Regions from separate parts of the Rhizobium sp. M1 genome, predicted to be linked through region 2. Evidence: predicted binding sites of a transcription regulator. Region 2 holds the regulator's gene; each other region holds the start of a gene.
What was found. Region 2 encodes PhoB, which activates phosphate uptake and scavenging genes when phosphate is short. Its sites were predicted from a motif close to TGTCATNNANCTGTCAT; they were not measured.

Region 1: phnC (phosphonate ABC transporter ATP-binding protein) is a predicted target of PhoB. The motif match lies at 1,016-1,032, and genes of this name have one in related genera.
Region 3: phnG (phosphonate C-P lyase system protein PhnG) is a predicted target of PhoB. The motif match lies at 2,010-2,026, and genes of this name have one in related genera.
Region 4: CO655_RS23940 (PhoX family phosphatase) is a predicted target of PhoB. The motif match lies at 1,936-1,952, and genes of this name have one in related genera.

Annotation. Positions count from the first base shown of each region.
Region 1 covers NZ_NWSW01000017.1:107,120-112,683, reverse strand. The annotation lists gene phnL (phosphonate C-P lyase system protein PhnL) at 1-367, shown strand, start outside; gene CO655_RS18020 (DapH/DapD/GlmU-related protein) at 364-954, shown strand; gene phnC (phosphonate ABC transporter ATP-binding protein) at 1,100-1,942, shown strand; gene phnD (phosphonate ABC transporter substrate-binding protein) at 2,012-2,923, shown strand; gene CO655_RS18005 (ABC transporter permease) at 2,993-3,850, shown strand; gene phnE (phosphonate ABC transporter, permease protein PhnE) at 3,850-5,202, shown strand; gene CO655_RS17995 (DUF1045 domain-containing protein) at 5,323-5,564, shown strand, end outside.
Region 2 covers NZ_NWSW01000061.1:4,182-9,745, reverse strand. The annotation lists gene argF (ornithine carbamoyltransferase) at 1-575, opposite strand, end outside; gene CO655_RS31625 (aspartate aminotransferase family protein) at 613-1,812, opposite strand; gene CO655_RS31620 (GcrA family cell cycle regulator) at 2,238-2,771, shown strand; gene phoB (phosphate regulon transcriptional regulator PhoB) at 3,014-3,697, opposite strand; gene phoU (phosphate signaling complex protein PhoU) at 3,833-4,546, opposite strand; gene pstB (phosphate ABC transporter ATP-binding protein PstB) at 4,591-5,406, opposite strand; gene pstA (phosphate ABC transporter permease PstA) at 5,422-5,564, opposite strand, start outside.
Region 3 covers NZ_NWSW01000017.1:114,964-120,527, forward strand. The annotation lists gene CO655_RS18040 (carbon-phosphorus lyase complex subunit PhnI) at 1-850, opposite strand, end outside; gene phnH (phosphonate C-P lyase system protein PhnH) at 855-1,463, opposite strand; gene phnG (phosphonate C-P lyase system protein PhnG) at 1,463-1,939, opposite strand; gene phnF (phosphonate metabolism transcriptional regulator PhnF) at 2,103-2,840, shown strand; gene CO655_RS18060 (2,3-bisphosphoglycerate-dependent phosphoglycerate mutase) at 2,880-3,515, opposite strand; gene dapB (4-hydroxy-tetrahydrodipicolinate reductase) at 3,537-4,361, opposite strand; gene CO655_RS18070 (ABC transporter ATP-binding protein) at 4,377-5,564, opposite strand, start outside.
Region 4 covers NZ_NWSW01000026.1:12,460-18,023, reverse strand. The annotation lists gene ilvC (ketol-acid reductoisomerase) at 1-559, shown strand, start outside; gene CO655_RS23945 (hypothetical protein) at 659-1,420, shown strand; gene CO655_RS33530 (hypothetical protein) at 1,350-1,769, opposite strand; gene CO655_RS23940 (PhoX family phosphatase) at 2,026-4,020, shown strand; gene CO655_RS23935 (class I SAM-dependent methyltransferase) at 4,157-4,750, opposite strand; gene CO655_RS23930 (branched-chain amino acid aminotransferase) at 4,825-5,564, opposite strand, start outside.

The DNA.
Region 1 (5,564 bases), on a different contig from region 2:
TGCCGAACCGCTGGTGGCGCGTGGCGAGGAAGCCGGCGCCGCACGGGAAAAGGCGGGCGCCCTGCTTGCCCGGCTCAATCTGCCGGAGGCGCTGTGGCAGCTTCCGCCCGCCACCTTCTCCGGCGGCGAGCAGCAGCGCGTCAATATCGCCCGCGGCTTCATCACCGAGCATACGATCCTGCTTCTCGATGAACCCACAGCCTCGCTCGATGCCCGCAACCGCGCCGTCGTCGTCAGCATGATCTCGGAAAAGAAGCAGGCGGGCGTCGCCCTTCTCGGCATCTTCCACGACGAGGAAGTGCGCGAAGCGGTCGCCGACCGCATTCTCGACGTCCAGCAGTTCTCGCCGCGAAGGATCGCCGCATGAGCCGCAAGCTTGATATCGAACCCTCTATCCACGAGACGGCCTCCGTCAGCGATTCCACCTTCGGGCGCTATACGGAAGTGTCGGAGCGCTGCCGCATCAGCGAGGCGACCTTCGGCGACTATTCCTACATCATGCAGGACGGCTCCGTCTGGTGCGCGACGATCGGCAAGTTCGTCAATATCGCCGCCGCCGTGCGCATCAACGCCACCAACCATCCGACCTGGCGGGCGACGCTGCATCATTTCACCTATCGCGCCGCCGACTACTGGCCGGACGCCGACACGGAGGAGGATTTCTTCGCCTGGCGGCGCGCAAGCCGCGTGACGATCGGCAACGACGTCTGGATCGGCCACGGGGCGACGATCCTGCCGGGCGTCAGCGTCGGCAACGGCGCGGTGATCGGCGCCGGCGCCGTCGTGTCCAAGGACGTCGCGGCTTACTCGATCGTCGGCGGCGTGCCGGCCAAACTCATCCGCGAGCGCTTTTCGAAAGCGGTCGGCGAACGTATGGACCGGCTCGCCTGGTGGGACTGGGAGCACGACCGGCTGCGCCTGGCGCTGCAGGATTTTCGCAACCTGAGCGCGTAAGATTTCCTGGCCCGCTACGACGGTTAAACCTCCGATATAGGCGCGGCGATTTGTGACACGAACTACACAAATATGACATTTGAGGTTCATCAAGCGGGACTAAGGCGATGCTGACCAAGGCCTGGAGTGCAAGGGGAAGAGCATGATGTTCGAGCTGAAGGATGTCACCCGCCGTTTCGGAAACAAGCTCGCCGTCGATACCGTCACCCTCGCCATTCCCCAGGGCCAGATGGTCGGCGTCATCGGCCGTTCCGGCGCCGGCAAGTCGACGCTTCTGCGCATGATCAACCGGCTTCAGGAGCCGAGCTCCGGCTCCATCCAATTCGCCGGTGTCGAGGTCTCCGGGCTTCGCGGCCGGGCGCTGCGCAACTGGCAGCGCGACTGCGCGATGATCTTCCAGCAGTTCAACCTGGTGCCGCGCCTCGATGTTCTCACCAATGTCATGCTCGGCCGCCTCAATCACCGCTCGACGTTCCTGAGCCTGCTCAACATCTTCACCCGCGAGGAACGCGTGCACGCGATCGCGGCCCTCGAACGCCTCGGCATCGAGCAGACGGCGCTGCAGGCGGCCGGCACGCTTTCCGGCGGCCAGCAGCAGCGCGTGGCGATCGCCCGCGCGCTGATGCAGAACCCGAAGATGGTTCTTGCCGACGAGCCGATCGCCTCGCTCGATCCGCTGAACGCCAAGATCGTCATGGATGCGCTGCGCGACATCAACGAGCGCGAGGGCATCACCGTCATCACCAACCTGCACACGCTCGATACCGCCCGCAACTATTGTGAGCGCATCGTCGGCATGGCCGGCGGCCGCGTCGTCTTCGACGGCAAGCCGTCCGAGCTGACCGCCGAAGCGGTGAAGGCGATCTACGGGACTGACAAGGACGGCGCCGGCATCGACGAAACCATGACGTCGACCAGCCTCGAATCCGCGCGCCGCGCCGGGGCCCCATCATCCGGCATGATGGCCAAAACAGCCGCCATGCATTGACCCGTGTCTGGCCGACGGGACAACGGCCGGAGAACCAACTGACAAGCCACATCACAACAGGAGACTTCCATGTCTGCATTCCGCAAGATTTTGATGGCAACCATCGCCGTAGCCGCCCTCGCCGGCAATGCCGCCGCTCAGGACGTCAAAGTCCTCCGCATCGGTCTCGATGGCGGTGAAAACGAAGCCGACCAGGTGCGTCGCACCGAGTGCGTCAAGCCGGGCCTGATCGCCGCCACCGGCGTTTCCGAAGTGCAGCTCTTCCCGTCGCCGAACTATAACGGCGTCATCCAGGGCCTTCTCGGCGGCACGATCGATCTCGCCGTCATGGGCGCCTCCTCGTACGCGGCTATCTACCTCAAGGATCCGAACGCCGTTACCCCGGTTCTCACGACCAAGCAGGCCGACGGTTCGACCGGCTACTACTCGATCATGGTGGCCCGCAAGGATTCAGGCATCAAGACGCTCGCCGACGCCAAGGGCAAGAAGCTCGGCTTTGCCGATCCGGACTCCACCTCGGGCTACCTTGTCCCGAACGTTGCCCTGCCGAAGGACATCGGTGTTCCCGTCAAGCAGTATTTCTCTGAAACCGGCTTTGGCGGCGGCCACGAAAACCTCGTCCTCGGTGTTCTCGACAAGAAGTTCGATGTCGGCACCACCTTCGGTTCCGCTCAGGGCGATTGGGCACAGGGCTACACCTCAGGCAACCTGCACCAGATGGTCGCGAAGGGTCTGCTCGACATGGACGATATCGTCCAGGTCTGGAAGTCGCCGCTCATCCCGAATGGCCCGCTGATGGTTTCCCAGAAGCTGCCGGCCGATCTCCAGAAGAAGGTTACCGCTTACTTCGCAGAGCTGCCGAAGAAGGACATGAGCTGCTTCGAATCGTTCACCGGCGGCGGCTACGTTGACTGGTCGCCGGTCGACCAGAGCTTCTACCAGACGATCATCGATGCTCGCAAAGCCGTCATCGGCGGCTGATCCTCGGTCTGTGCAATCTTCCGGCGGCATCGTCATGATGCCGCCGCGTTCCAATTAAGGGAGCCACATATGGCGCACTCGGCCGGAGCGGATCATCTGAACGGACTGCAGGAAAGCTCCCGTACGATCCTCGACAATTATCAGAGCCAAGTCCGAACCCGCCGGATTTATACGGCCGTCTCCATCGTGATCTTCCTGATTATCCTCGGCACTTCGCTCGATTTCGCCAACAGCGCCAATTCGGGCAAGTTCTTTGAGCGCCTGCCCTATTTCTTCGATTTCATGAAGAGCTTCGTGCCGGACAGCCCGCTCGAGATCTTCCGCGCCATGTTCGACCTGCCGTCGCCCTACTCCGACGGTTCGATAAAATACGACTATACAAGCGACCGCGTCTGGATCACCGACAGTTTCTACATACCGAATCTCTTCTACGAGCTCGCGATTACGCTCAACATCGCCATCGTCTCCACCATATTGGGTGCGAGCGGCGCGTTCCTGCTCTGCTTTTTCGCGTCCACCAATCTCGTCGGTGCAGGTGTCACGCGCTGGATCGTGCGGCGCATCATGGAGATCATGCGCGCCTTTCCAGAGATCGTCACCGCCGGTCTTCTCGCGGCGATCCTGTCGATCGGCCCTATCTCGGCGATCATCGCAGTGTGGTTCCACACCGTCGGCGCGCTTGGAAAGCTGTTCTTTGAAGTTGTCGAGAATGCCGACATGAAGCCGGATGAAGGCCTGCGCGCCGTCGGCGGCGGCGGCATCGGCGAAGTATTCAGCCTTTCGATTGGCCGCGACCATGCCGCCAAGACTTACGCAATCATCATCCTGCTGCTGATCACGGTCATTTGCGTCGATCAATTTTCCGCCTGGCTGCGTCAACGGCTGATCGGCCGGCAGTCTTTCGAATTTGGCCGGGGAGCGGCGTGATGTCCTCTGCTCTGACCATGAACGCTGTCGAACGTAACCGCCTGCTGGCCGCCTATCCGGACGTCTTCCATCGCAGCTTCATGCAGCGATGGGGCCTTCTCCTCATCTCTGCGGCAGTCCTCGTCTACCTTGCCTTCTGCTTCGCCTTCTTCAACGTCATTCCGACTTTCGTAAACGGCAACTGGGATCGCGCAGCGATCTATGTTCAGGACTGGTATTCCTGGCGTGCCCAGCCGCGCCTGCGTTTCCAGAACGATCAGGTCGTCCCACAATGGACAAGCCGTCGCCAGTATCCCGAAGGCGCTGAGATCGACTGGCTGAAGCCCAGTGCCGATGGGCACAGATACACTGTCACCTTCGGTAGCGACGGTGACCGCCTGGAAGTGAGCCCAAGCCGCGTGGACGTCTATATCGACGGCAAGCTCTATCCCGTCACCATCACCCGCGACCGTGCCTCTTTGCCTGCCGATGCGCCGGTCCAGATGCAGCAGGACGACAACAAGGTGAATGTCTATTACGGTTTTTCCGGACAGGCAGAAATCCGCACCAGCCAGGTCTACGTACAGCGCCGCTTTCTCGGCTGGGCGAACTTCTTCTTCGATACGCAATCACCCTTCTGGGGCCGCAGCCTGCCCGAGGTCGTCGGCCTGATGTTCTCGGGCGCACGGCTGGATGCAAATCAATCCAACGTGTCGCTGGCGTTAGACAACTTCCTCAACAATGCGAGCTGGCAGCACGGCGACATCCTGTCGAAACTGATGCAGACACTCGTCATGGCCTTCGTCGGCACATTATTCGGCACCCTGGTTGCTTTTCCGCTCGCCTTCATCGCCGCACGCAACATCATGCACAACCGCGCCGTGAACTGGGCCACGAAGCGGCTCTTCGATTTCCTGCGGTCGATCGACATGCTGATCTGGGCGTTGTTCTTCACCCGTGCCTTCGGCCCAGGGCCGCTTCCCGGGATCGCGGCGATTTTCTTCACCGATACGGGCGCGCTCGGAAAAGTCTACGCCGAAGCCCTCGAGAACATCGACGACAAGCAGCGTGAGGGCGTCAAGTCGGTGGGTGCGGCGCCAGTTGCCGTTCAGCGTTTCGGCGTCGTTCCACAAGTCCTGCCGGTCTTCATCTCGCAATCACTTTATTTCTGGGAGTCGAATACCCGTTCGGCAACCGTGATCGGCGCCGTCGGGGCGGGCGGCATTGGCCTGAAATTGCTGGAATCCATGAAGACCAACTCGGACTGGGACAAAGTCGCCTACATGGTGCTTCTGATACTCCTGGTCGTCTTCGCCTTCGACAACCTCTCGAATGCGCTGCGCTCGCGCGTGATGGGGAAAAAGAACCACTGACAAGCTGCCGCCATCATCATTCTGTCACCGAAATCTTTTAGCCGGGAGCCTGCTTGCGGTTGGCCGCCAAATCACTGCACATTGCGCTCCCCCGTCTCGACGATCCCCAGGATAAATGCCTTGCGCTACGCTCTCTATTTCTCGCCGCCGAAGGATGATCCCCTGACCGGCGCCGCCTCGCGCTGGCTCGGCCGCGATGCATTCACCGGCGAGGCCTATCCTGCGCCGGAGCATGAGACGCTCAGTGCGGCAGAGCAGTTCGAGCTGACCGCCGACCCGCGACGCTACGGTTTTCACGCCACGATCAAGGCGCCGTTTTCACTTGCCGCCTCCGTCACCGAGAAGGATCTCATGGCAGTTGT
Region 2 (5,564 bases):
TAGTGATCCTTAGGCTCCGAACCAAGGGGTACGGCCATGTTCATGCGATAGCCGAAACGCGCGGCCCCCTCGACCAGCGAATGCAGCACATTGTTGCCGTCGCCGGTCCAGGCGATGGTCTTGCCCTTGATCGGGCCGCGATGCTCTTCGAAGGTCATGATGTCGGCCATGATCTGGCAGGGATGGGTATCATCCGTCAGCGCATTGATCACGGGCACCGTCGCATGCTCGGCAAGCTCCAGCAGGCGCGAGTGCTCGGTGGTGCGGATCATGATCGCATCGACATAACGCGACAGCACTTTGGCGGTGTCGCCGATCGTCTCGGCGCGGCCGAGCTGCATTTCGGTGCCGGACAAAAACAGCGTTTCACCGCCGAGCTGGCGCATGCCGACATCGAAGGAGACACGGGTGCGCGTCGACGGCTTTTCGAAGATCATCGCCAGCATCTTGCCGGCGAGCGGCTTGTCGCCCGTGCCGGCCTTGAAGGCCTGCTTGCGGGAAAGCGCATCGTTCATGATGGTTCTGAGGTCGGCGGATGTGACGGCCGAAAGATCGAGGAAATGTTTAGGAGCCATGTTCTTACCTGTCGTGCGCCCGAGGGCGGCAATCCCTTCAAGCCGTCTTCTTGACCTTGGAGGCGCGGATGCTCTCGGCGGCGCGCTCGAGGCGGGCGAGACCCTCGCGGGCTTCCTCGGCGGTGACGACGAGCGGCGGAAGAAGGCGGATGACGTTGTCGCCGGCCGGCACGCCGAGCAGATGCGCCGCGCGGATCGCCTGCAGCAGTTCGGCCGAGGGGACGGCCGCCTTGACGCCGAGCAGCAGGCCCTCGCCCCTGATATCCTCGATCACATCGGGATAACGGTCCTTCAGCGAAGCCAGCCCCTGACGGAAGACCAGCGCGACGTCGCGCACATGTTCCAGGAAGCCGTCGGCGAGAATGACATCGAGCACGGCGCCTCCGACGGCCATGGCCAGCGGATTGCCGCCATAGGTCGAACCATGGGTGCCGGCCTTCATGCCGGAGGCGGCCTCTGCGGTGGCAAGGCAGGCGCCGAGCGGGAAGCCGCCGCCGATGCCCTTGGCGACAGCCATGATGTCGGGTGTGATGCCCGACCATTCATGGGCGAAGAGCTTGCCGGTGCGGCCAACCCCGGTCTGGACCTCGTCGAGGATCAGCAGCAGGCCTTTCTCGTCGCAGATCTGGCGCAGCGCCTTCATGAACTCGGCCGTGGCGGGGCGCACGCCGCCCTCGCCCTGCACCGGTTCGATGAGGATTGCCGCCGTCGCATCGGTGATGGCGGCGCGCACCGCTTCCATGTCGCCGAACGGCACCTGATCGAAACCCGGCGTCTTGGGGCCGAAGCCTTCGAGATATTTCTCCTGGCCGCCGGCAGCGATCGTCGCAAGCGTGCGCCCATGGAAGGCGCCTTCGAAGGTGATGACATGGAAGCGCTCGGGACGGCCCTTGGAAAACTGATAGCGGCGCGCCGTCTTGATCGCGCATTCGAGCGCCTCGGCACCGGAATTGGTGAAGAACACCTTGTCGGCGAAGGTGGCGTCCGTCAGCCGTTTGGCCAGCCGCTCCTGGCCGGGAATCTCATAGATGTTGGAGAGGTGCCAGACCTTGTCGGCCTGCTCCTTCAAGGCGGCGACCACATGCGGATTGCCGTGGCCGACGGAGGTGACGGCGACGCCGGCGCCGAAATCGAGATAACGCTCGCCGCTTTCGGTAATCAGCCACACGCCCTCGCCTCGCTCGAACCGCAGCGGGGCACGAGAATAGGTGTCATAAAGCGGCGCGGCTTCGGCCATGGCGCGGGTCTCCCGATCAGCATTGTCAATCACCGGACTCCGGCTAAGAAAACCGGGCCCGAAAAATCAAAAATGCCGCCTTTCGGCGGCGATCGGTACTATTTCCTTTTCGCGCTGCAATGTCAACAAAACTGCGCCCTTAGCGGATGCAGCAAGCTTGTACAGCGGCATTTTCAGCCTTCAACAGGCATTATTGCAGAAATGACACGCAGAGGCAGCAAGTTGGGGAAAACTCGGAATTCGATTCATCCGGATTCCCGCGACTCTTGTCACGGAGTCAGCCTCACACTAGGTTAAAGTTCAATTACTAGACTGCATGCGGCGGAACTAGTCACCAAAATTGATCAAGCGTTTCTTGTTTCGGAGGCTTCCGGGACAACGGTGAGGGATTCTGCCATCACCAACGCAAAAGGTGGAGACAGGGCATGAACTGGACAGACGAGCGGGTCGAGAAACTCAAGAAGCTGTGGTCCGAAGGGCTGAGCGCCAGCCAGATCGCGGCACAACTTGGCGGCGTGAGCCGAAACGCCGTTATCGGCAAGGTGCACCGACTGAGCCTGCCGGGCCGCGCCAAGGCCGGCGGCACAGCCGCCGCGGCGCGCACGCCGAAGCGCCAGACATCGGCGCCGCGCGCGCCGAACTACGCCTCCCGGATCACCACCCGCACCGTGACCCGCCAGCAGGGCGCAACGATGCTGAAGGAAGAGATCGAGATCGATGCCGTCGAGGAAATGGAATATGTTCCGAAGGGCAACGTGGTCGTGCCGATTTCCCGCCGCCTCGGCCTGACGGAACTGACCGAACGCACCTGCAAATGGCCGGTCGGCGATCCGCTGAAGGACGACTTCCACTTCTGCGGCTGCGAATCCCCGGACAATTCGCCCTATTGCAGCTATCATCAGAAGCTTGCCTATCAGCCGGTCAACGAGCGCCGCCGGGCGGCAGCGCGGGTCAGCTGAGCGGGCAAACCATTGCTGGAAATGCGAAAACGGGCTGGAAGGCCCGTTTTTTTGTGTGAGTGTGTTGCGTGTGACTGCCCCTCATCCGCCTGCCGGCACCTTCTCCCCGCGCGCGGGGCGAAGGGGATATGCCGCAACCTCTCGGTCCTTACCCACCTCTCGCAGGGCACGTCCCCTCGCCCCGTTTACGGGGAGAGGGCTAGGGTGAGGGGCGGAGCTTGCTCGACTTTGTCAGAAACCCCTCAGGCTTCCATCGAATAACCGGCGCCGCGGACGGTGCGGATGACGTCCTGCATGTTGGAGAAGTTCAGCGCCTTGCGCAGGCGGCCGACATGGACGTCGACGGTGCGTTCGTCGACATAGATATCGTGGCCCCAGACGCCGTCGAGCAGCTGCGAGCGGGAGAAGACGCGGCCCGGCGACGACATCAGGAATTCCAGAAGGCGGAATTCGGTCGGGCCGAGGCGGACTTCGCGGCTCTTGCGATGGACGCGGTGGGTTTCGCGATCGAGCTCGATATCACCGCATTTGAGCACTGACGACAGCACTTCCGGGCGGGCGCGGCGCAGCATGGCCTTGACGCGGGCAACGAGTTCGGGGGTCGAGAACGGCTTGACGACGTAATCGTCGGCACCGGTGGACAGCCCGCGGACACGTTCGCTCTCCTCGCCGCGCGCCGTCAGCATGATGATCGGCAGCCGTTCGGTTTCCGGCCGCATGCGCAGGCGCCGGCAGAGTTCGATGCCGGAGACGCCGGGCAGCATCCAGTCGAGGATAAGAAGATCCGGCGTTCGCTCCTGAAGCCTGATTTCGGCCTCGTCGCCGCGCAGGATGGTATCGACTTCGAAGCCTTCCGCTTCGAGATTATAACGGAGAAGCACGCTGAGGGCCTCTTCGTCTTCAACAACTGCAACTCTCGGGATCATGCGTGTCCGTCTCCTCACGCACGATCCTTAAACCGGGGGCGATTTAAGCAAGGGATCCCGCGCAAAATCAGAAATTGGCTGCGACCTCTTTGCGCGCCCGGGCGGGCGCGCACGCAATGGGCTGGCCCGGCACGGTTATTCCGTGGCGGCACCGACGGTGTTGGCGCTGTCGTCCTTCGGACGGTCGCCTTCCGGCTGGGCGCCGGTTGCCATGTAGTAGATCGTCTCGGCGATATTGGTGGCGTGATCGCCGATGCGCTCGATGTTCTTGGCGCAGAAAAGAAGATGCGTGCAGCTCGTGATGTTGCGCGGATCTTCCATCATATAGGTCAGGAGTTCGCGGAACAGCGACGTGTACATCGCGTCGATCTCGTTGTCGCGCTCGCGGATGGCGGTCGCCTTGTCGGCGGCGCGCGTCGTATAGACGTCGAGCACTTCCTTGAGCTGGACGAGCGCCAGCTCGGACAGGTGCTCGAGACCGCGGGCGAGCTTGCGCGGAACGCCGGTGCTCTGCACGGCGATGACGCGCTTGGCGGTGTTCTTGCCGAGGTCGCCGACGCGTTCGAGATCGGCGGCGATGCGGATCGAACCCATGATTTCGCGCAGGTCCGAGGCCATCGGCTGACGGCGGGCGATGGTGACGATCGCCTTGTCGCCGATTTCGCGTTCGGTGTGATCGAGGATCACGTCGTCGGAAATGACCTTCTGCGCCAGCGCGGTATCGCCGTTGACCAGCGCGCGAACGGATTCGGCGACCATCTGCTCGGCCAGGCCGCCCATTTCGGAAATCCGCCTGGAGAGGAACTTCAGATCATCATCATAGGCAGTATAAATATGTGTCGATGCCATGGGGCTTTGTCCTCGAATAACGGGAAGGCTTCGGATTGCCGCAATCAGCCGAAGCGACCCATGATGTAGTCCTGGGTGCGCGGATCGTCCGGGTTGGTGAACATCTTGTCGGTGTCGTTCTCCTCGACGAGGTTGCCGAGGTGGAACATGGCGGTGCGCTGCGACACGCGCGCTGCCTGCTGCATGGAGTGGGTGACGATGACGATCGTGTAGTTCTCGCGCAGCTCGTGGATCAGCTCCTCGACCTTGGCGGTGGCGATCGGGTCGAGCGCCGAGCAGGGTTCGTCCATCAGGATGACCTCAGGGCTGACGGCGACGGCGCGGGCGATGCACAGGCGCTGCTGCTGACCGCCGGAGAGGCCGGTGCCGGACTCGTGCACGCGGTCCTTGACCTCGTTCCAGAGGCCGGCGCGCTGCAGGCTGGACTCGACGATCTGATCGAGATCGGCCTTCGACTTGGCCAGTCCATGGATGCGCGGGCCGTAGGAGACGTTTTCATAGATCGTCTTCGGGAACGGGTTCGGCTTCTGGAAGACCATGCCGACGCGGGCGCGAAGTTCGACGACGTCGATATCGGGATCATAGATATCGTCGCTGTCGAGGGTGATCTTGCCGGTGACGCGGCAGCCCTCGATCGTGTCGTTCATGCGGTTGAGGCTTCGCAGGAAGGTCGACTTGCCGCAGCCCGAAGGGCCGATCAGGGCGGTTACGGTGTTTTCGCGGATGTTCAGGTTCACATCGAAAAGCGCGCGCTTCTCGCCGTAGTAAACCGAGACATCCTGTCCGATCATCTTATACGGGACGTTGCTCATCTTCTGATCCAGCGCCTTTTCAACTGCAGCTTCCGTCAACATGTTCATGATGTTTAACTCCGTTTACCAGCGGCGCTCGAAGCGACGACGCAAGAGGATGGCGCCCATGTTCATGACGATCAGGAACAGGAGCAGGACGATGATGGCACCCGAAGTACGCTCCACGAAGGCACGCTCGGCCTCGTTCGCCCACATATAGACCTGCA
Region 3 (5,564 bases), on a different contig from region 2:
GCTCGCTCTGGCCGAACACCAGGCCGTAGCCGCGGGTGAATTGCGGCGGCGCCTTGGCAGAGCCCTTGAACTGGTTGACCATCTGGCATTCGGTGATCTGGATCGTACCGAGCGAGACGGCGAAACCGAGTTCCGGCACGTCGAATTCGACTTCGACCTCGCCGATGCGGATCTCACCGGTGAAGGGATGGTTGCGGCCGTAGCCGCGCTGGGTGGAATAACCGAGCGCCAGCAGAAAGCCTTCGTCGCCGCGGGCGAGCGCCTGCAGGCGCAGGTCGCGGCTCATCGGGAATTCCATCGGCTCGCGCGTCAGGTCGCCGACCTCGTGATCCTCCGGCATGTCGCCGTCTGCTTCGATCAGGCCTTCCTCGCCGAGGATTTCGGAGACGCGCATGACGCGGCCGGTCTCGGCGGTGCGCTGTGCCGGCGTTTCGACTGCCTCGTCGGCAAGCAGCGACGGGTCGAGCAGCCGGTGCGTATAGTCGAAGGTCGGCCCGAGAAGCTGGCCGCCCGGCAGATCCTTGTAGGTCGCCGAGATGCGCCGTTCGATCGTCATATCAGCCGTGTCGAGCGGCTTGGAATAACCGAAGCGCGGCAGCGTCGTGCGATAGGCGCGCAGCAGGAAGATCGCCTCGATCATGTCGCCGCGCGACTGGCGGATGGCGAGTGCGGCGAGCGTACGGTCGAAAAGCGAGGCCTCGGCCATGACCCGGTCGACGGCGAGCGCCAGCTGCGCGACGATCTGGTCGATGCCGATCGCCGGCAGCGACCGGTCGCCGCGCCGGCGGTCGGCAAGCAGGCGGTGGGCATTGGCGATGGCGGCCTCGCCACCCTTGACGGCAACATACATGAGCTCAGATCTCCGTTGCGGTGATCTTGGTGGTGCGCGGCAGGCAGAGGAAGCGCTTGCCCGAGGTCAGCACGATGTCGATGCCGCGCGGAAAGAGCGCGCGGTTCTCGGTCCAGAGCCGCAGGAAGGTCTCCGGCAGGCCAACCGGCGCAATGTCCGCGACACTCTGGATGCCGGGGCCGATCAGCGCCAGCCTGCGCCCACCCTCGAGGTCGGAAAGTTCGATGATGAGCGTCGTCGAGCGGTCGGGATATTCCTGCGTGCCAGAGGCGAAGAGGCCGAAGGGGCAAAGCGCAGTTCCGGCTTCCGTGAAGGCGAAGCGTGCCTCGGCCTTCTCCTTGGTCAGCGGCGCGCCGGCGTGGAAGCCGAGCCATTCCGGCACGGTGGATTTCGTCAGCCCCTGCGAAAGCCAGACCGGCGTGTCGTGGTCGCAAAGCGTCAGCGCGATCGCGCCGGCGGCGATGCCGAGCGGCGCAGGCGGCGCGACATCGGGCTGAACGGTCTGGATCGTCCCGGGACGGGCCATGCCGTCCATCAGCATCTTGAAGACGCTCTGGGCATGGAAGACCGGCTCGGCAAAGCCGCCGGTCAAGGCTTCCGTCTTGAAACCCATCAGTTGTCTCCCCGCACCATGGTGAAGAAATCGACGCGGGTCGCCGCCGTCTCGTCGGCCTTGCGGCGTTCGGCATCGGCGATCCGCTCAGTGATCGGTAAAAGCAGCGCCCGTTCGACGAAATCCTTCGTCGCCTCCTCCTGCCAGAGCGCATCGAAGATCGCCGCAAGCCGCGCCTTCTCACGGTCGGTGCCGAGCGCCTGCGCATGGCCGACCGAGCCGGAGTCGAGCCGGACCGTCGCGCGCGTCACCGTCACTTCGCCAAGATTGAAGGGAGCGCCGCCGCCGCCGATGCGTCCGCGCACCATCACCAGCCCGGTCTCCGGTCCACGCACCGGATGCGCCGCAGGCTTTTGCGGCAACGCATCCCAGGCCGCCGAGAGTTCGCTGCGCTCTGCGCGCGCCAGCAGATCGGCGACGCGTTTGCGCTCCGATGCCGTCTGTGACGCAGCGTTGTTGCTGTCCGCTGATATCATCGCCGCTTCCTCTAAAATGTCTATTGATATAGACAATCATACAAGCTATATCTAGTCCTAAATCGATGCCGTGACAAGCGTGTGACATCCTGCAGCGCGGCCACGTCTTTTCAGGCGCGTGTAGAGTGTTAAAAAGGCGCGAAATGGCAGGGCAGGGGATGGAATGGCGGGACTGAAGCAGGTGCAAAGGCAGACCGGCGTGGCGCTCTGGCGCCAGATCGCCGACCGGATTCGCGAGGCGATCGGCAATGGAGCCTATGATGAAACCGGAATGGTGCCGCCAGAAACCGTTCTGGCGCTGCAATTCGGCGTCAACCGGCATACGGTGCGCAGCGCCTTGGCAGCCTTGGCACAGGAGGGCATCGTCCGGGCGGTGCAAGGTCGCGGCACGCTGATCGAACGCAAGGAGCGGCTGAATTTCCCGATCACCAGGCGCACCCGTTTTACCGCCGGCATCGGCGATCAGGCGCGCGAGATGCGCGGCCTGCTGCTCGATGAGGTGAAGGAGGAGGCGAGCCCCGAGAGCGCCCGCTGGCTGGGGCTGAAGCCGGGAGCAACGGTGATCCGGCTGGAAACGCTGCGCGAGGCCGACAAGCGGCCGGTGTCAAAAGCGACGAGCTGGTTTCCCGCCGAGCGTTTCGCCGGGATCGGCGAGGCCTACCGCAAACATCAATCGATCACCAAGGCTTTCGCCGAACTTGGGTTGGCGGATTATGTCCGGGCGACGACCGAGGTGACGGCGGCCCATGCCGATACGGCCGATCTGGCCGATCTCGAACTCACCCCCGGGGCGATCCTTCTGATCGCCAAGGCGATGAATACCGATCTCGACGGCGTGCCGGTGCAATATTCGATCAGCCGGTTCGCGGCCGACCGGGTGCAGTTCACCATCGAGAACTGAGGACGGCCTTCCCTGTCGGTGCAGGGAAGGCCGTTGGCTTCAATGTGCGCCGGACATGTCGCCGAGCACTTCCTTGGAAGCGACGGTGGAATCGGCGTTCAGCTTGTAGACCATGGGAACGCCGGTCGCGAGGTTGAGGGCAAGTACGCCTTCCTTGGTCAGCTTGTCGAGCACCATGACGAGCGAGCGCAGCGAATTGCCGTGTGCGGCAACCAGCACCTTCTCGCCCCTGAGCACGCGCGGCAGGATCTCCGTGAGATAATAAGGCCAGACGCGGGCGCCGGTGTCGCGCAGGCTCTCGCCGCCCGGAGGCGGTACGTCGTAGGAGCGGCGCCAGACATGGACCTGTTCCTCGCCCCATTTGGCGCGGGCATCGTCCTTGTTGAGCCCGGAGAGGTCGCCGTAGTCGCGCTCGTTCAGCGCCTGATCGCGGATCGTCTGCAGGTCGGGCTGGCCGACCTTGTCGAGAATGAGCTTCAGCGTGTGTTGGGCGCGCACCAGCGCCGAGGTGTAAGCGACGTCGAATTTGATCCCGTATTCGGCAAGTGCTGCGCCGCCGGCATTGGCTTCCTGGATGCCGAGTTCAGTCAGATCGGGATCCTTCCAGCCGGTGAAGAGATTCTTCAGGTTCCAGTCGCTCTGGCCGTGGCGAACGAGGACGAGGGTTCCGCTCATGAATATATCTCCGAAATGTCGTTATTGGGAAGAAAGCCCGAGCACGTCGAGCATGGAATAGAGACCCGGCTTCTTGTCGCGCGCCCAGAGAGCCGCCTTGATGGCGCCGCGCGCGAAGATCGAGCGGTCGGCCGCACTGTGCGACAGGGTGACGATTTCGCCTTCTCCGGCGAAAAGCACGGAATGCTCGCCGATGACGGAGCCGCCGCGCAGCGTCGCAAAGCCGATCGTGCCGGCTTGCCGAGCGCCGGTATGGCCGTCGCGCACCCGGACCGATTTCGAGGCCAGATCGATGCCGCGCCCCTTGGCCGCTGCCTCGCCGAGAAGAAGCGCGGTGCCGGAAGGCGCATCGACCTTGTGCTTGTGATGCATTTCCAGGATTTCGATATCCCAGTCATCAGGATCGAGCGCCCGGGCGGCCTGCTCGGCGAGCACGCTGAGCAGATTGACCCCGAGGCTCATATTGCCCGACTTGACGACGCGGGCATGGCGGGCGGCCGCGGCGATCCTGGCATTGTCGTCTTCCGAGCAGCCGGTGGTGCCGACGACATGGACGATGCGGGCCTGGGCAGCGAGGCCCGAAAATTCCACCGTCGCCGCCGGCGAGGTGAAGTCGAGCACGCCTTCGGCATGCAGGAAGGCATTGAGCGGATCGTCGCCGATGATGACGCCGGTCGGGCCGAGCCCGGCAATCTCGCCGGCATCCTTGCCGACGTACGGCGAACCGGGGCGCTCGACGGCGGCATGCAAAGTCACGCCCTCGATGGAATGGATGAGCCGGATCAGCGTCTGTCCCATGCGCCCTGCCGCGCCGACCACCACCAGTTTCATCGCAGCATCGCTCATTTCAGTCTCACCAGGTCAGTTTAGATCGGAGGCCGAAGGCCTCTGCAAATTGTTGAGGCGAGCGTAAAGACCGTCGCTGACCTTCGCAAGCGTCTCGTGATTGCCTTCTTCCACGACCCGGCCCTGCTGCATGACGACGATCTTGTCGGCGCGCACCACGGTTGAAAGCCGGTGGGCGATGACGACGACGGTGCGTCCGGTCATCGCCTCGTCGAGCGCCTTCTGCACAGCGGCTTCGGATTCGGTGTCCAGCGCCGACGTCGCTTCGTCGAGAAGCAGGATCGGAGCATTGCGCACCAGGGCCCGCGCAATCGACAGCCGCTGGCGCTGGCCGCCCGACAGCGTCACGCCGTTTTCGCCGACCGGCGTATCGTAACCCTGCGGCTGGGCGCAGATGAAATCATGCGCATAGGCAAGCCGGGCTGCCTCCTCGACCTCGGCATCGGTCGCTTCCGGCCGGCCGTAGCGGATATTGTCGCGGATCGTGCCCTCGAACAGGTAAGGCTGCTGCGAGACATAGGCGAGCTGCTGGCGCAGCGACTTCTTGGTGATGTGGGCGATGTCCTGCCCGTCGATCAGGATCTCGCCCTCGCGTGGGTCGTAAAAGCGCGGAATGAGGTTGATGACCGTGGATTTGCCGGCCCCCGAGGGCCCGACCAGGGCCGTCGTCGCGCCGCCCTCGGCGATGAAGCTGACGCCGCTCAACACGCTCTCATTGCCGTAGCCGAAGGAAACGTTGCGGAATTCGATCTTGGCTTGCGTCACCGTCAGCGGCTGAGCATCCGGCAGGTCGCGCTGGCGCGGCTCCATGTCGAGCAGTTCGTAGATCATCCGCGCATTGACGACGGCGCGCTCCATCTGCACCTGCAGGCGCGCAAGCCGACGGGCCGGGTCATAGGCCAGCAGCAAGGCGGTGACGAAAGAGAAGAAGGCGCCCGGCGGCACGTTGTAATAGATCGAGCGGTAGGCGGCATAGGCCAGCACGCTGGCGACGGCAAAGCCCGCGAAGCTCTCGGTCAGCGGCGAGGTGCGTTCTGAAAGCCGGGCAATCCGGTTTGCTCGGTTTTCGGCGCCTTTGATCAGTTTATTGACCTTGCGTTCCAGCTCCTCTTCCATCGTGAAGGCTTTCACGATGGCGATGCCCTGGATCGTCTCCTGCATGGCGCCCAGCACGTGGCTGTTCAGATGCACGGCCTCGCGGGT
Region 4 (5,564 bases), on a different contig from region 2:
CCAGAACGCTTCCGGCAATGCGCTTGAACTCGCTCTCTCCTACGCCTGCGGCGTCGGCGGCGGCCGTTCGGGCATCATCGAAACCAACTTCCGCGAAGAGTGCGAAACCGACCTCTTCGGCGAACAGGTCGTTCTCTGCGGCGGTCTCGTCGAGCTCATCCGCGCCGGTTTCGAAACGCTCACCGAGGCAGGCTACGCGCCCGAAATGGCCTATTTCGAGTGCCTGCACGAAGTGAAGCTGATCGTCGACCTGATCTATGAAGGCGGTATCGCCAACATGAACTACTCGATCTCCAACACGGCCGAGTGGGGCGAATACGTCACCGGTCCGCGCATCATCACCGAAGAAACCAAGGCCGAGATGAAGCGCGTCCTCAAGGACATCCAGACCGGCAAGTTCACCTCCGAGTGGATGCAGGAATACCGCTCCGGTGCTGCCCGCTTCAAGGGCATCCGCCGCAACAACGACAGCCACCAGATCGAGGAAGTCGGCGCCAAGCTGCGCGGCATGATGCCCTGGATCGGCAAGAACAAGCTGGTCGACAAGTCGGTCAACTAAGCGATTTCGCTGACATTGAACGGGAGGCCGGGGTGAAAGCTCCGGCCTCTTTTGCTATTGCTGGCTCCGTTATCGACGCTGTCATATTGGGATTTTGATGTGTTTGAAGCGATTATGCGGTCTGCAAGGCAGGACTTGGAAGACAGCCTCGAGACGCTTTATCCCGCATTCTTCGAATATCCTTTTCCGTCTTCGCTGGACGCTTCGCCGTTGCGCGACGCAGAGAAGATCCTCACCGCGCTCAAATCGGCGCCTTTGCGGGAAATAAATGCGGCGGAGCTTGGCCCATATGCAGCAAGTGCGATAACGACAGTCGGCTCGGTCGATGACTTCAGGCACTTTCTGCCGCGCATTCTCCACTGCGCTCTCTTCAATACTTCCGCACCAGGCTTCGAGCCGCCGACTGTCGCTTCCAAGCTTTTATTGTGTGACTGGCAGCAATGGCCGATTGCCCAGCAGACAGCCATCGCGAACTTCTTTTATTCGGCCTGGGCCTATAAGAGGCTGCAGGACCCCGATTCCGGCGCATCGGCTTGGGACTGGATCGTGGCTATAGCGATGCTCGATCTTCAGTTCCAGCCATGCCTTGATCTGTGGCTAAAGCAGCCAATGCCGAACGCCTTCTTGCAACTCGCCAGTGCCGATCTCAAAAGCCTCTACCGGGGAAATGGCTACTGGTGTGATGTCGCGCCGGAAAAGCGCCTTCGCGTCATTGAATGGCTCAAGGGCGATATCATCGAAAATGCATTCATCGGCTTGATTGATGCTATACCGCCGCAACGGGATTGGCTCATCGAGCGACTACTCGATGAAATACGAGAATTGCGGCGTCTGCCTTCTCGCGTTGGGTCGCCGGATTGACGACGTCGCTCCCGCCGATCTTAGAAGCGGTCGCCCCATCCGGCTTTGCAGAGGACAGGCTTGCCGTTCCATATCGTCCTTCATGACCAAGCACCTGAATGGGGGCGAGAGACCATTCGGTCTGGTCTTCTGATCCGATAAGATCCGCGGCAATCGCTGCGAAGCCCGCATCCAGATCCCACGGCTGGCTTCCGTCGAGCGCCGCAACGACGAGCGCTGGAAGCTCCGAGTTGCGCGGATGCGGCCGAAGGTGGAAGCGTTCGGGTTGGAGGGCGGTAACGTCGGGAAATGCGGGCGGCGCCGTGAAAATGAAGTCACGAGTCATCCATCGTTGCGGTTTAAAGACCATTCCAGCTCCTCTGCCTATCCTGCCTGTCTCTGGCACTTCGACCTCATCTTCATGACGGGGGAGTTATAGGGCGGAGGCAACGTGTCGACCACGGCAATGTCCAGCCTTGGCCTTTGATTGAGCCGTATCGTTCCCGCCTGAGAGAACAGCATCCTCAAGGCGTTCTTGTCGCAAAACCGTAATATCGCGCCTCTAGGTTTAGAATGGGTCTAAAAACAAGATAATTTGACACCAGTTTGAACCGTGGAGGCATCGGATGAACGAGCATCTTTCCCAGAAAATTTTCCCGACGACTCAGCTTGAGGACGCGGATGGTGACGGCCACAACACCAGCGCCAATCCGACGATGGGTGAAATCATCGGCAAGCGTTTTTCGCGCCGCAATTTTCTGCAGGGTTCGCTTGCCGTTTCCGCCATTGCCGCCACAGTGAGCCCGATCGCGCTGATGAGCGCGGACGAGGCGCGCGCTGCAGACAATAAAGGCTCTGCCTTCAACTTCTCCGAAGTGGAGGCCGGCGTCGACGACAAGCATCATGTCGCTGAAGGTTATGATGCCGATATTCTGCTGCGCTGGGGCGATGCCGTGCTGCCGGGGGCGCCTGCGTTCGATCCGACGAAGCAGACGGCCGATGCCCAGAGCAAGCAGTTCGGCTACAACAACGATTATGTCGGCTTCATTCCGCTCGACGGTTCGTCCGAACATGGCCTGCTCGTCGTCAATCACGAATACACGAACCCGCATCTGATGTTTGCCGGGCTGGTGCAGGTGGTCGACGGCAAGATCAAGCAGGGCGCGCTCAGCAAGGAGCAGGTGGATGTCGAGATGGCGGCCCATGGCGGCACCGTCGTCGAGATTCGGAAGACGGGTGGCAAGTGGCAGGTCGTCACCGACGGCAAATACAATCGCCGCATCACCGCCAACACGCCGATGGAAATCACCGGCCCGGCCGCCGGCAACGACCGTCTGAAGACCAGCGCCGATGCGACCGGCACCCGCGCCATCGGCACGATCAACAACTGCGCCGGCGGCGTCACGCCCTGGGGCACCTACATCATGGCCGAAGAAAACTTCCACGGCTATTTCTCCGGCGCGCTGCCGGAAGGTCACAAGGAAGCCGCGAACTACAAGCGTTACGGCGTTCCGGAAGGCGCCTACGAGTGGGCCAATTTCTACGACCGCTTCGATCTTTCCAAGGAGCCGAACGAGCCGAACCGTTTCGGCTGGATCGTCGAGGTTGACGTCATGGACCCGACGGCGGCACCTAAGAAGCGGACCGCGCTCGGCCGCACCAAGCATGAGGGCGCCGAGTCGATCGTCGCCAAGAACGGCAAGGTCGTCTTCTATCTCGGCGACGACGAGCGCTTCGATTATGTCTACAAGTTCGTGACATCAGCGGCGTTCAACCCGAATGATCGCGCCGCCAACATGAACCTGCTCGACAGCGGCACGCTCCACGTCGCCAAGTTCAACGAGGACGGTACCATGCAGTGGCTGCCGATGGTCTTCGGCCAGGGGCCGCTGACGGCGGAGAACGGCTTCACCAGCCAGGCTGACGTGCTGATCGAATGTCGCCGCGCCGGTGACGCGCTCGGCGCCACCAAGATGGACCGCCCGGAAGACGTCCAGCCGAACGGCGTCAACGGCAAGGTCTATGTCATGCTGACCAACAATACCCGCCGCAAGGCCGACCAGGTGGATGCCGCCAATCCGCGCGCGGAAAACGCCTTCGGCCACATCATCGAAATCTCGGAAAACGACGGCGACTTCACGGCCACCTCAGGCAAGTGGGAAGTGCTCCTGAAGTGCGGCGATCCCTCGGTTGCGGCCGTCGGCGCGACCTTCTCGACCGAAACGACCAAGAACGGCTGGTTCGGCATGCCCGATAACTGTGCCGTCGATGCCACCGGCCGCCTCTGGGTGTCGACGGATGGCAATAACAACAAGGCCACCGGCCGCACCGACGGTCTGTGGGCCGTCGATACCGAAGGGGCGGCGCGCGCCACCTCGAAACTGTTCTTCCGCGTGCCGGTCGGCGCCGAAATGTGCGGCCCGCTGTTCACGCCGGACGACCAGACGGCGTTCGTCGCCGTGCAGCATCCTGGCGATGGCGGCGAGGACTGGCCGGGCCATGGCCGCCCGTCCTATTACGAGGATCTTTCCACCCGCTGGCCGGACTTCAAACCTGATATGCCGGTGCGTCCTGCGGTCGTTGCGATCACCAAGGCTGGCGGCGGCAAGATTGCGGTCTGACGACAGGAAACGCGGCGTCGAGCCTCAGGGCGAGTGGCAGTCAGGCTGCCAACTCGCTGCGAATGCCATTTAGCGGCCGGGACGAGCTCCTCTTCCGGCCGCCTTTATGAGCCTGTCGCCGCGCCGGGTATTCGCGTTATGCGGCCCTCAGCGCCATCACGGTGATCCACCGCGTCGGCTTGCCGTCATAGCCGCCGCCGTCGCTTTCGCTGATGGCGACGTTGCGCCAGCCGCTTTTGGTCAAAAGCTCTGACAGCCAGTCTGCGGAGGGATAGTTGTAGTAGCGCCCGAAGCCGTCATAGCCTTCAGCCTCGCCTGCTTTGAAACTTGCATGGAGGAGACCGCCGGTTTTCAGAGCGCGGCGGATACGGGCGAAGACGTCGGCGAGCTCGGATCTCGGAACATGGAGCAGGCTCGCATGCGCCCAGACGCCGTCGTAGGCGTTTTCGGCGTCGAGCTGCTGGAACAGCATGACCCTGACCGGCCTGCCGATCAGCACTTCCGCCTGCCTTGCAAGCTCGGCCGAGCCGTCGGTCGGTGTCACGTCGAAATCCTGCGACAGCATGTAGGCGCTGTCCTGCCCGCCGCCGCAGCCGAGTTCGAGGATTGCGGCACCCGGTGCGAGCCGCGCGAGGAAGGCATCGAGCTCTTGCTTTGGCAGGCTGCGCGCCCGATTTGCATAAATCTCGGCGTTTTCGTCGTAGAAGGCGGAGGTGCTGTCACGGTGCATGCGGAGCGGCCGATCCCCAACGTCGGTTGGAATTGAAGGTGTCTTTCCGAAAGCAGGTCGGCGCACGACCGAGTTCAGGCCGGGATGAGGCGCGTCCAGCCGTGCTCATCGTTCGTTATGCCCTTCTGCAGACTGACGAGCTGCTGGCGCAGTTCGCTGGTCAATTTGCCGGTCTGTCCGTCTCCGATCAGAAACTCGCCGCCGGCATGTCGAACCAGGCCGATACCCGCCAGGACTGCGGCGGTGCCGCAAGCGAACGCTTCGGCGAGCCTGCCACTGGCAGCGTCGTTTTGCCATTCCGTAAACGAGTAGGGGCGCTGCTCGACCCGCAAGCCTCTTTCTTCGGCGAGCACGATCACGGAAGCCCGGGTGATGCCAGGCAGGATCGTGCCGCCAAGCGGTGGGGTGACTACCGACCCATCGTTCATCACGAAGAAGACGTTCATGCCGCCGAGTTCTTCGACCCAGCGATGCTCTGCGGCATCCAGGAAGACGACCTGATCGCAACCCTTCTTCGTCGCCTCGGCTTGCGCCACGAGGCTGGCTGCGTAGTTTCCGCCGCATTTTGCGGCACCGGTGCCGCCGGCGGCTGCACGGGTGTATTCGGTCTCGACCCAGAGGGAGACGGCCTTCGCGCCGCCCTTGAAGTAAGCGCCGACCGGAGAGGCGATGATGCAGAAGACGTATTCCTGGGCCGGACGAACGCCGAGAAACGCCTCGTTGGCGAACATGAAGGGGCGAAGATAGAGGCTGGCGTCGCCGGAAGGTATCCAGGCCTTGTCGACGCGGACCAGTTCTTCGACCGCCTTCAGGA